4 regions of the Superficieibacter sp. BNK-5 genome follow, and region 4 is predicted to be linked to each of the others. Evidence: predicted binding sites of a transcription regulator. Region 4 holds the regulator's gene; each other region holds the start of a gene.
What was found. The regulator PurR, encoded in region 4, represses purine synthesis genes. The targets are predictions, from matches to a motif close to CANGCAAACGTTTGCNTG.
Positions count from the first base shown of each region.

Region 1 (3,133 bases), 510 kb from region 4:
CCTGCTTCTAAGATTGAAATAAACTGACGCGCTACGTCAGTTGTCAGCCACAGTGTCTGACCAATTTCCGTATCATCGGTCTCGGGCTGATTGGGGGTCTGGTAATGTAAACGCAGCATCAGCGCATCGTAGCTATCCACGGTGCTGATGTCCCATCCAACAAGGGGATGGGTCTGGATGACTTCATTATTTTTTTCCATCATGACCCCTTTGTAAGCGTGAAATAACGATACCTGCTGGGTTCAATGCGTGTTTTTTTTGAAGCAACTTAAGTATATCAATAAAAAGATAAAATGTTCCAATAAATATATTTCCGCTGAAATGTTTTTTCATGGCGTGTCTTTTTTGAACGATTAAGCGCGGGATTGTTCTTTAATTTTTATTAAGTATTACGATCAATAAGAAAGTGACTAAAAAATCAGCAGGAAAAAGATGAAAAAAAGCCGGGGCGACCCGGCAAACATGCACAATGAGGGAGCAAAAATTAATCGGTAATGAACCAGTCGTCAGCGCTTTCCCAAGTCTCCTGGAGAATTTCACTGATGCGATCTTTGTCTTCTTTAAGCCCACCAAACACGGAGAGATTATTGGCAGCAGCATAACGCACGCTGACGTTACCGTCACAGTCAGGAAAATGAGTGAGAACCCGCCGGGACAGTTCGCCCGCAAGAGCGTCCAGCGCACCGGGCGGTAAGGATGTGGTTCTGGCGATAGTGACTTCAATACGCATAATTGCCCCCTGTGTAATGCACTGTATATTTATACAGTTTAGCGCATTAACTTACAACAGGGGACCGCAAATTATTTTACCAGCGTCCAGCGCACGGTTTCGCCAGCGAGGAACGGAATAAGCGTATCGTCAGGCAGGGCGATAGACTCGGCCACCTGGCTCTCCTGGCGAACCAGCTCAACAAACGTGTCATTCACCGGCAATTGATAGAAGCGGGGACCATTAAGCGAGCTAAACGCTTCCAGGTGCTTCAGCGCATTCATCTCTTCAAACACGGTCGCGTAGCTGGCAAGCGCGGTAGGGGCATTGAAACAGCCCGCACAGCCACAGCTGGCTTCTTTACGATGACGCGCATGCGGGGCGGAGTCAGTGCCGAGAAAAACACGGTCAAAGCCGCTGGCGACCAGCTCACGTAGCGCCTGCTGGTGGATGTTGCGCTTGAGGATCGGCAGACAGTAAAGATGAGGCCGCACGCCGCCAACCAGCATATGATTACGGTTAAACATTAAATGCTGGGGGGTGATGGTCGCCGCCAGCCGCTCATTGCCTTCACGCACGTAATCCGCCGCGTCTTTGGTAGTGATATGCTCAAATACCACTTTCAGCCCCGGCAAGCGCTGGCGCAACGGTTCCATAACGGTCTCAATAAACCGCGCTTCACGATCAAAAATATCAATATCCGCGTGGGTGACTTCGCCATGCACCAGCAGCGGCATACCCAGCGTTTCCATCCGCTCCAGCACCGGCATAATGGCATCAATGCTGGTCACGCCGTGGCTTGAGTTGGTGGTGGCATTGGCCGGATAAAGTTTGGCGGCGGTAAAGACACCTTCATTAAAACCGCGCTCCAGTTCTGCCGGATCGAGAGAATCGGTCAGATAACAGGTCATCAGTGGCGTAAAAGTATGTCCGGCAGGGACGGCAGCCAGAATACGCTGACGGTAGGCTATCGCGGCATCTACCGTCACGACAGGCGGTGCCAGATTGGGCATGACAATCGCACGGCCATAAATTTCACTGGTATAAGGTACGACGGTTTTCAGCATTTCCCCGTCACGCAGATGAAGATGCCAGTCGTCAGGGCGGCGGATTTTAAGTACTTGCGGTTGGTCAGTCATTAGAGCGCTCCGGCGGGTATCAGGGCTGTTTTTTGCCGGGCACTAAGGATAAGCGGAAACGTTTTCGTTTGCACTCTTTTATTGTGTTACGCAAGCCTGAAGGGCACCTTGCAGGCTTGCGTCGAAGAGTAACAAAACGATTAATGGGTGAAAGGAATGACGATTTCACCCGGCTTCACTTCAATACCTTTAGCGTATTTTTTAGCCAGTGCTTCGCCTTTTCCACCATCATCTTTCAACATATAAGCGGGCTGATGATTAAAGTAGTTACGCAGTGACTGATTCAAATAAGGCAGCAGTGTTTGCACCACCGGCTGCATTTTGTCTGGCTTCACGTCAGCATTCACCACTTCCATTTCCTGCAGGTAGATTGCGCCCTGCTCTTTGTTAAAGGCGGGGAGCGCTTTCAGCTTCAGGGTAATCGTGGCTTTCTGACTGCCGAAGAGGGAGTTCATATCCAGCAACGCATCGCCACTCAGCGTGACTTTATCCGCCTCTTCACGGCCAATGGCACTGGTGAGATTGTTCAGGACAATATGTGCGTCAGCCACGCCCGGCAGACCAATGTCTTTGGAAAAATTATTCCGTTTTTGTAGCGCCTGATTAATTTCTGACTCACTGACGGTGTACTGAGTAAGCTGGTTACACCCGACAATCAGGCCGCTGACGATCAGGGCGGCGGCAACAACAATCTTCTTCATGGGTTTCCTCTGCATCATGCCTGTCATCTATCCTGACACAAGCAGCATGTACTGTCAGCACAGAAATTAACAGAGGAAAAGGCTTAAAAGTACTGGCGGACGGACGTCCGTCCGCCAGACGGTTAGGACGCTATAGAAGAGAGCAGATTAATTTGGGTCTGTTTCGCCATGTTATCGCGATAATCGGCAACCCGGGTCGGCCAGTTGATCCCGGCGACGATGGTCAGATTACGCAATAGCGGAAACAGGTGAATGTCATCTTCCGAAAGCTCACCGTTCACCGCGTTGGGCTTCACAATGTGTTTATCCAGAATGCGCAGATCGTCACTGATATTCTTAATAAGCCCGGCGGAATGGGCAAGATGATCGGCAAAGCTGCCCAACTGGGCCTCTTTTTTCTCCGTGAAAGAGCGACGCGCTTCCGGGGTGGAAAATTCATCAAACGGTGATTTCGCAAAACGCGGGATCAGCAAACGGTTAACGTAGCCATTCACTTTACGCAGCCACTCTTCAATAGCTGGGTTGCGATCGCCGGTCAGCAGCGGTTTTCGGTCAACGTTATCGACATAATGCACGATGTCGAG
Region 1 covers NZ_CP179893.1:3,318,604-3,321,736, forward strand. The annotation lists gene bssS (biofilm formation regulator BssS) at 1-200, opposite strand, end outside; gene dinI (DNA damage-inducible protein I) at 485-730, opposite strand; gene pyrC (dihydroorotase) at 802-1,848, opposite strand; gene ACMGGS_RS15820 (lipoprotein) at 1,989-2,549, opposite strand; gene grxB (glutaredoxin 2) at 2,672-3,133, opposite strand, start outside.
Region 1: the regulator PurR is predicted to act here: its motif matches at 1,900-1,917, upstream of pyrC (dihydroorotase).

Region 2 (3,133 bases), 800 kb from region 4:
GACCGCTTCGCCCGGCGCGACGTCGCGCAGGAATTCAAAGCCGAGGGTATCCAGCGCCACGCTTTCAGAGGCAACCATGTATTCGGTGCGGCCATCGCCAATTTCACGCTTGCCCAACACCAGCGGACGAATGCCGTTTGGATCGCGGAAGGCAACCATACCGTGACCGATGATCATTGCCACACAGGCGTAAGCACCGCGAATCAGGCGGTTGGTGGCGGCAATAGCAGCAAAAATGTTGTCTGCTTCCAGCGGATAGTGGCGGAAGTTATCCAGCTCACTGGCAAATACGTTGAGCAGAACTTCAGAGTCAGAGGTGGTGTTAATGTGACGACGCTTCTCTTCGAACAGCTTTTTACGCAGTTCGTGCGCGTTGGTCAGATTGCCGTTGTGAGCAAGCGTAATACCATAGGGAGAGTTAACGTAGAAAGGCTGCGCTTCAGAGGCGCTGGAGCTGCCAGCAGTCGGGTAGCGAACGTGGCCGATACCCATATTGCCCTGCATACGCTGCATGTGACGTGCTTCGAACACATCGCTCACCAGACCATTAGCTTTACGCAAACGAAAGCCGTTATTCGCATCAATGGTGATGATGCCTGCGGCATCCTGCCCACGGTGCTGAAGCACCGTTAACGCGTCATAAATAGACTGGTTGACCGGCATAACACCGGCGATACCGACAATACCGCACATACGTCTTTTCCTCGTTAAGCTACAACCCAAAGCTTATACTTTGGGCAAGAAACTTGACGAGCTTTGGAGGTATTCGAAAAACCATCTGATGACAGGGGAAAAATAAGGAATAAACTGCGAGTGCTGCCAGTCATCGCTCTTCGCCATCCCGGTGAACGTGTCGAGAAAGAACAAAATAGCGGCGATAATCAATACTCCACGCAACGCGCCGAAGCAGATCCCCAATACCCTGTCTGTACCCGATAGCCCGGTCTTCTCCACCAGTTGACCTATCACGTAGTTCACGATGGCACCTACGATGAGCGTCGCAATAAACAGCGCCGCAATAGCAATCCCATTTCGAACCCGTTCATCTTCAAAGCCCGTAAACCAGACAGACAGTTCCGTGTAGTAATGGCTGGCAACATAAAAGGCGCAGCCCCATGTCACCAGCGATAATGCTTCACGAACAAAGCCGCGGATAAGGCTCACTAAGCAAGAAAAGCCCAGTACCGCGATAATGGCGTAATCAATCCAGACCATATATGTCCCAAGATGTTACGCCCTGTCATCCAGTTGGGGCGCATTCTAACAGAAAAAGAAAACGTTTGCGTAGGGATTTCCCGTCCCTGGTCAAATAAAAATGGCGCTGAAAAAATAATCAACGCCATCGCCATTTTGGGGTACGAGGGGCAAAGCCCTCCGCCCTAGTTCACGCTGTAGTTCATCACTACGCCGTTCAAACCCGATAACTGATTCAGCTCACCCAGCGAGCCTTTAAGCTTATCTTTCGACGCGTCAGGCCCCACCAGGATGCGGGTGATTTTACCCTGTACCGGCGTCGAAGGCGATGTATAAACCCGATACCCCGCGCCGCGAAGTTTGCTGACGATCTCGCTGACTTTGTCCGCGTTCTTCAATGCGCCCAGTTGCACCACATACGCTTTTCCGGTTGGCGCAGGTTTATCCTCTGCGACCGGCTTCGCAGGCGGCGTTTCGCTGGCCGCGGCCAGTTGTTCGCTGGTTTTGTCACGCGACGGTTTTGGCTGTGGTTTGTCAGCCGGTTTCGGTTTTGGCGGATCGGGCTGGACCGGGATCTGGTCTATATCTGCACCGTTGTTCGCCGCCAGACGCGACGGGTCCAGCGTCGGCGCCGCAGCATCGCCCGCCCTCACCTCTTCTGCCGCGCCTTCTGGCGGCTGAGCAGGTAGCGCCTGCGTTGCGGCAGGCAGCATATCAGGTTCGTCGCGATCGCCCGCTTTCGGCACCAGCGGGATTGCGGCAAACTCATCCTGATAATGTTTTTTCTGGCCGTCGAGCAGGCCGGGCAGGACGATAACGCCCAGCGCGACCAGCACAATAGTGCCCACTAAACGGTTCTGAAACTTACTTGCCACCGGATCTCCCCGCCTCTATTTCTTCCATTACATGCGCTACCGTGTGGAACGATCCACACACCAGCACGGTGTCTTCTGGCTGTGCATTCGCCATCGCGGCATGCCACGCCTTCCCTACTGTGGCATAGATCTCACCGTCGGGTAAATGCGACAGTAACTGCTCTGCCGATGCGCCGCGCGGCCCCTCTAACGGCGCACAATACCAGCCGTCTACAATGTCCGTCAGGCAGGCCAGCGTCCCGGCGATATCTTTATCATGCAGCATACCAATGACCGCCAGCACGCGCCCGGTTTTTGCTTGTGTTTTGAGACGCCCGGCTAAATATGCCGCCGCATGCGGATTGTGCGCCACGTCAAGGATCACTCGCGGCGCGTCGCTGATGATCTGAAAACGGCCCGGCAGGATCGCGCTGGCAATGCCGTCACGGATCGCCTGCTCGCTGACCTTAAGGCGACTGGCGCGCAGCGCTGCCAGCGCGGTGGCCGCATTCGGCTGCGGCACCTGCGGCAGAGGCAGCGCGTTGAGTTCGCCCTGTGCATCGACAAAGCGCCAGTCGTGTTCGTTGACATTATAATGCCAGTCAACGCCGCAACGCCGCAGGCTCGCGCCTTTTTCTTGCGCGACAGCGGCAATCGACTGGGGCATATCCGGCTCACCAACGATAGCAGGTTTACCGGCGCGGAAAATGCCAGCCTTTTCCCGCCCGATGCTTTCACGGTCCGGGCCAAGCCAGTCGGTATGATCGAGCGCGATGCTGGTCACCACCGACACATCCGCGTCCACCATATTGGTCGCGTCAAGCCGTCCGCCCAGTCCCACTTCGAGGATCACCACGTCGAGCTGCGCCTGTTTAAACAGCCACAGCGCCGACAGCGTGCCATATTCAAAATAGGTGAGTGAGGTTTCACCACGCGCCGCTTCAATCGCCGCAAAAGAGGCCGTATGCGCCGCTTCCGGCAATTCAGCGCCCTGTACGCGCACGCGCTCGGTATAGCGCACCAGATGCGGCGAGCTGTAGACACCGGTTTTATAGCCCGCTGCCGTCAGGATCGATTCCAGCGTG
Region 2 covers NZ_CP179893.1:4,633,159-4,636,291, forward strand. The annotation lists gene purF (amidophosphoribosyltransferase) at 1-693, opposite strand, end outside; gene cvpA (colicin V production protein) at 727-1,215, opposite strand; gene dedD (cell division protein DedD) at 1,380-2,069, opposite strand; gene folC (bifunctional tetrahydrofolate synthase/dihydrofolate synthase) at 2,059-3,133, opposite strand, start outside.
Region 2: the regulator PurR is predicted to act here: its motif matches at 1,270-1,287, upstream of cvpA (colicin V production protein).

Region 3 (3,133 bases), 1.1 Mb from region 4:
CACTTCTTTATCGTACCAGTGCAGATGGACCAGCGGCAGCTTCAGCCAGTCGTAATTAAGATCGGTGCCGATCAAATTCACCATTACCGACGGACTGTCGATCACCGGCTGTGGTAGCGGCAGATCGGTAATCGCCCGTAAATGTAGCTCGAACTGACTGATAGACGCACCGTTCTGCGTCCAGTGGCCGCTGTTGTGCACGCGCGGGGCCAGTTCATTGATCAGCAACCCGCCCGGCGTAATAAAACACTCCATCGCCATCACGCCGACATAATTCAGTTCGTGCAGGATGGCGGAAAGCATCGTTTCCGCCTGCGCCTGTTGCTCAGCATTCGCGCGCGGAAACGCCACGCTGGTGCGCAAAATACCGTCCTGATGCAGGTTATGCGTCAGCGGATAAAACACCGTGGCACCATCATGCCCGCGCGCGCCGACCAGCGACACTTCGCCGCTAAAGTTAATGCCCTGCTCAACGATGCATTCGCCGTAGCAATCGTCTGGTAACTGTGCCGTCTCTGCCGCGCGTAAACGCCACTGCCCGCGACCATCATAACCGCCGACCCGGCGCTTAACGATTGCCAGCTCGCCGAGACGGGCAAAAACCTCCGGCCATTCTTCGCGATTTGCCAGTAGCTGCCACGGGGCGGTCGCCAGGCCGAGTTTATCGAACAGCTGCTTTTGCGTCAGGCGGTCGGCAATAATCGGAAACACGTCGCGATTCACAAACGCCGGATGACGCGCCAGTTCACGCGTCAAAGCCGTCTCCGGCCAGCGTTCGATTTCAGCGGTGATCACGCTCTGCGCAAACGGCACCGCTTCCGGTTCGGCATCCAGTCCGACCGGCCATACCGGGATGCCCAGCGGCTCACCGGCCTGACGCAGCATGCGGCCAAGCTGACCGTTGCCCAGAATACAAACCTGTTTCATGCCGCACCTCGGGGGTCCGGATTATCCAGCACCTCGTCGGTCTGCGCCTTACGCCACTCGACCAGACGCTGATGCAGTTCAGCATCATGCTGCGCCAGAATTTGCGCCGCCAGCAGCGCCGCATTCGCCGCGCCCGCTTTACCAATCGCCAGCGTACCCACAGGAATGCCACGCGGCATCTGAACAATAGAGTAAAGGCTATCAACGCCGCTCAATGCCGCGCTTTGAACCGGCACACCCAGCACCGGCACCAGCGTTTTTGCCGCGATCATTCCCGGTAGATGCGCCGCACCACCTGCGCCCGCAATAATCACCTGATAGTCGTTCTTCTCTGCGCTTTCGGCAAAGCTGAACAGCTTATCGGGGGTGCGGTGAGCGGAGACGACTTCAACATGGTGCGGGACATTCAGCATTTCGAAAATTTCGGCGGCGAACTGCATGGTAGCCCAGTCGCTTTTGGACCCCATCACGATGGCGACACGCGCCGGGTTATTGCGGGAAGACATGCGTCTGAAAACTCCTGTGGGTGTGCTGCACAGACTGCTAAGGCCACAAAGAATAGCATGGAAAAACGGCAAGGAAAACGGTTGCGTCGTGATGGCAAGGCGCATCGTTATGGATGTCAGCCTACTTCAGGCGGGTATACCGTATCGCTTAAATCGGCTATTCCTGCTTTGTTACTCATCGCCGCTATGGCTAAAAGAAAATCTTCTTCATTTATTTCATTTCCCCGTTCAATAATTATTGAGTCATTTTTAAAGATAATCTCAAGCCGTTTATTGTGCAAAACCCGAAATTGACAGTTTTCGAGAGAGAAAGAGTCATTAAGGTAAAGGCTATCGGCGAGCGGTATAATATAGGTATCGGAAAAGAACGTGGGAGTGATGATGAGTTTCCCGGCATAAAACCCAATCGATATTTTATTACGCAAACGTATCATATTCATCAAAATAATAAAGCCGACGGATGCCGCAAAAGGGCCGAGAATACTGGTGGGCGTAAAAAAATTGACCAGGCCAAAACTGAAAAGGGTGCCACCAACGATCAACGGTTTTTTCGTGGCGTAACGACACAGGACGGCGACTTCCGGGCTGCTGAATGAACCTTTCCATTCCGTCAGGTTACGGAAACGCAGCTGCGCGTTTCTGCGCATGAGTCCGTAAAGCATTAGCGTGCTAAAAGGCAACATCACAATACCTGCGATCAGGAGTACCACAAAGGAGGTTTTGCGAAAGCGGGGCATCGCTGCTACCGCAACGAGCGATGTGATAAAAACAATGTTTAAAAGGTAGCTGAACAAGACAAGTAGATAAAACGATGAGCCATAGTAGGCGTAAACAGGATAATAATTGGCGGCAATAAAAACGACAAAAACAAAAATAGCGCAAATAAGATAACCGAGTGTAAACGCTGAATTCTCTCGCACGATCGCACCTCCTTATGCAATAAGAAAAAGCATACGCTTTTCATACGACGAGCGAAAGCGATAATAGAGAGCGATTTTTTCTATTGCATCGTAATAAGCCGATTTTAAAAGCGAGATTAGCTAAAAGGGAAGTGGATTAACTCAACGCCCTCCGGCGTCACTTTTACCATCGATCCTTCACTGTGCCAGGCACCTAACACCACGCGACACGCAGGCTCATCATTCGCTGTAAGTTGATGAACAGCGGGGCGATGCGTATGACCGTGGATCAGCCACTGTACGCGATGGCGTTCCATCGCATTGACCACCGCCTGCGGGTTAACGTCCATGATCTCCAGCGATTTGGTGGAGTTTGCCGCCTTGCTGTTGGCGCGCATTTTCGCGGCGATACGCTGGCGCACAAACAGAGGAAGGGCCAGAAACAATTTTTGCAGCCAGGGCTGGTGAACTTTGGCCCGAAACGCCAGATAGCCCGTGTCGTCGGTACACAGCGTGTCGCCGTGCAGGATCAACACCCTGCGGCCATAGAGATCGAGGACTTTTTCTTCCGCCAGCAGGATCATGCCGCTTTCGCGGGCAAAGCGCTTGCCGAGCAGAAAATCGCGGTTGCCGTGGATGAAATAGCAGGGCACGCCGGCATCGACCAGTGATTTAATCGCCGCGGCAATTTCGCGGTGCAGCGGCACCGGGTCGTCATCGCCAATCCACGCCTCAAACAGGTCGCCGAGAATATAGAGCGCGTCGGCCTGGCGGGCATCACCCGCTAAAAAACGCAGAAAA
Region 3 covers NZ_CP179893.1:2,737,866-2,740,998, forward strand. The annotation lists gene purK (5-(carboxyamino)imidazole ribonucleotide synthase) at 1-927, opposite strand, end outside; gene purE (5-(carboxyamino)imidazole ribonucleotide mutase) at 924-1,433, opposite strand; gene ACMGGS_RS13175 (hypothetical protein) at 1,550-2,353, opposite strand; gene lpxH (UDP-2,3-diacylglucosamine diphosphatase) at 2,470-3,133, opposite strand, start outside.
Region 3: the regulator PurR is predicted to act here: its motif matches at 1,504-1,521, upstream of purE (5-(carboxyamino)imidazole ribonucleotide mutase).

Region 4 (3,133 bases):
GCGCTAAGAACCTGCGGGCGCAGCAGCACCGTCAGTTCCTGCCGCACGTTGGGTCGCTCTCCTGCACTGCCCTTCGGCAGCGAGAACCACAGGCTCAACATGGCGATAACCCCCAGACCCGCAGTTACAAAAAAGGACATTCGCCAGCCAATCGCTTCACCCAGCCAGGTCGCCGCCGGAACGCCGCCGATGTTAGCAATGGTGAGTCCCATAAACATGGTCGCGACGGCGCTGGCCTGTTTATGTTTTGGCACCACGCTTGCGGCAACCACTGACCCCAGACCAAAGAACGCACCGTGGTTAAGGCTGGTAACAATACGGGAAAGCATCAGGGTGGTGTAATCAGGCGCAATCGCTGAGAGCACATTGCCGAGGGTAAAAATCGCCATCAGAAAAATCAACGCGTTACGCCGGGCGCGGTGGGATAACAGTAACGTCATGATCGGCGCACCAACCATCACGCCAATCGCATAGGCGCTGATGAGCATACCGGCGGTTGGAATAGAAACATCCACCCCTCTGGCAATCGTGGGCAATAACCCCATCGGAGAAAACTCAGTGGTGCCGATACCAAACGCACCGATAGCCAGCGCCAGCAGGGGAAAATTAACTTTCATGAACAGACTCCGTTTTGGCCGCCATCACCATGACACGACGCAAAGAAGCCAAAAGCATGACATTAATCACAAAAAAACAAAAGTGAGGCAAAATGCAAAAGCGTTTTGCTGATAAGTGCAAAATCGGAGAAGGGGCTGAGGGAGAAGGCTCTCCCCCGGATAACTCAATGTAATACGGCAACCAACGCGCTGGCGACGATCAAACCCAGCACAATAATGGTCGTTACCAGAGAAAACTTAAGATCGGCACTCATCAATTTTTACTCCTTGTTATGACCCTGCGAAAAGTGAGCCTGTTCATTTTTACACACTTAAGGACGAAAATCTTGCAGGATTTAGATTGATATACATTTTTTCTCTTTCCCTTTTCATCAGGATCGGCCAAAATTCCACGCTTAATTATAAGCGTACCAGCCATTGACCCCCACCTGACGTTCTGTGTCGTTTTCCCGACCTAAAGCAATGCTCACAAAATTGCGCCAGGGGTGTGTGAAGGCAAACGTTTACCCTCCCATTTGCAGGCGTTCAGGCCAGGGTCCGGAGTAAGATGTAATGGCAACAATTAAAGATGTCGCGAAACGCGCAAACGTTTCCACTACAACTGTGTCACACGTTATCAACAAAACCCGTTTTGTTGCTGAAGATACGCGTAATGCAGTGTGGGCGGCAATAAAGGAACTTCACTATTCTCCCAGCGCGGTTGCGCGCAGCCTGAAGGTTAATCATACCAAGTCGATTGGCCTGCTGGCGACCAGCAGCGAAGCGGCCTATTTTGCCGAAATTATTGAAGCGGTTGAAAAAAGCTGCTTCAAGAAAGGCTATACCCTGATCCTCGGCAACGCATGGAACGATATTGAAAAACAGCGCGCCTATTTGTCGATGATGGCGCAAAAACGCGTCGATGGCCTGCTGGTCATGTGCTCTGAATATCCCGAATCGCTATTAAGCATGCTCGAAGAGTATCGTCACATTCCGATGGTGGTGATGGACTGGGGCGAATCAAAAGCGGACTTTACCGACTCGGTGATTGATAATGCCTTTAAAGGTGGCTATATGGCCGGGCGTTATCTGATCGAACGCGGCCATCGTGATATCGGTATTATTCCAGGCCCGCTGGAGCGTAATACCGGTGCCGGACGTCTGGCCGGGTTTATGAAAGCGATGGACGAAATCCAGGTGAAGATCCCCGAGCAGTGGATCGTGCAGGGTGATTTCGAACCGGAATCCGGCTATCAGGCGATGCAACAGATCCTTAATCAGTCCCCTCGCCCGACCGCCGTCTTCTGCGGGGGCGATATCATGGCGATGGGGGCATTATGTGCCGCCGACGAGATGGGCCTGCGCGTGCCGCAGGATATTTCAGTGATTGGCTACGATAACGTGCGCAACGCGCGTTTCTTTACGCCGGCGCTGACGACCATTCACCAGCCGAAAGATTCCCTCGGCGAAGCCGCGTTTAATACCCTGCTGGATCGCATTGTGAATAAGCGCGTTGAATCAAAATCCATTGAGGTTCACCCTCGCCTGATTGAACGCCGCTCGGTAGCCGACGGTCCGTTCGTCGACTACCGCCGTTAAGTTAACCTGCGGGAGCCGTTTCTTCCGGGTCCCGCAGCCACTCTTTATTCAGCGTTTCGCTATCCCCCAAATACTCCAGCAGCCATCCTAACGCAGGCGAGATATCGCTCTGCTGCCAGGTTAAGCAGCAGGCCGCATCAGGAAACGGGTTCTCAAGGACCAGCGCTGTCCAGTCGCCTGAATCGGTCCATGGCCGGGCAAAATGTGAAGGCACCATCGCCGCACACAGACCCGCCGAGATGCAGGTCGCTGATGACTCCCAGTCTGGCACCACGACCCGCTTTTGATTGTCCAGCAGCCAGGTCGTGCGTTTTGGCAACGAGCGCGAGGTATCTTCACGAACCAGGGAAGGCCAGTTGCGTAATTCATCGTCGCTTAACGGCCCCGGCTGTTTGGCCAGGGGATGATCGCAGGCGACAACGCAATTCCAGCTCAGCATCCCCATATCCCGGAACGCGTAGCGCCCCCCGACCGGGATGGCCTGGGTTGCGCCGATAGCCAGTTCAACCCGCCCATCGGCCAGCGCATCCCACACGCCGTTAAACACTTCCTGAAAAACAATCAGCTCGACATCAGGAAAATGGCGGTAGAAATCGACAATCATTTGCCGGGTACGCTCGGGCCTGACGATGTTATCAACGGCAATGGGAAGCTGGCTGCGCCAGCCATTCGCGATTTGCTGGCACTGCTGACGGGTGATCAGCATTTTTTTGATAACAGTGCGTCCTTCTTTCAAAAACCAGCTGCCCGCAGGGGTTAACTCCACATCGCGATGCCGCCGCTCAAACAGCGGCACACCCAGCCACTCTTCCATCTGACGCACGGTGTAACTGATTGCTGACGGGACACGATGCAACTCCTGCGCCGCTGCGCTAAAGCTGCCGTTGCGGGCAACCGCATCAATCACTTCGAGGGAATATTCTGACCACATTTTCTGC
Region 4 covers NZ_CP179893.1:3,830,207-3,833,339, forward strand. The annotation lists gene ACMGGS_RS18305 (MFS transporter) at 1-617, opposite strand, end outside; gene ACMGGS_RS18310 (YnhF family membrane protein) at 782-871, opposite strand; gene purR (HTH-type transcriptional repressor PurR) at 1,170-2,195, shown strand; partial or broken gene punR (DNA-binding transcriptional activator PunR) at 2,200-3,126, opposite strand.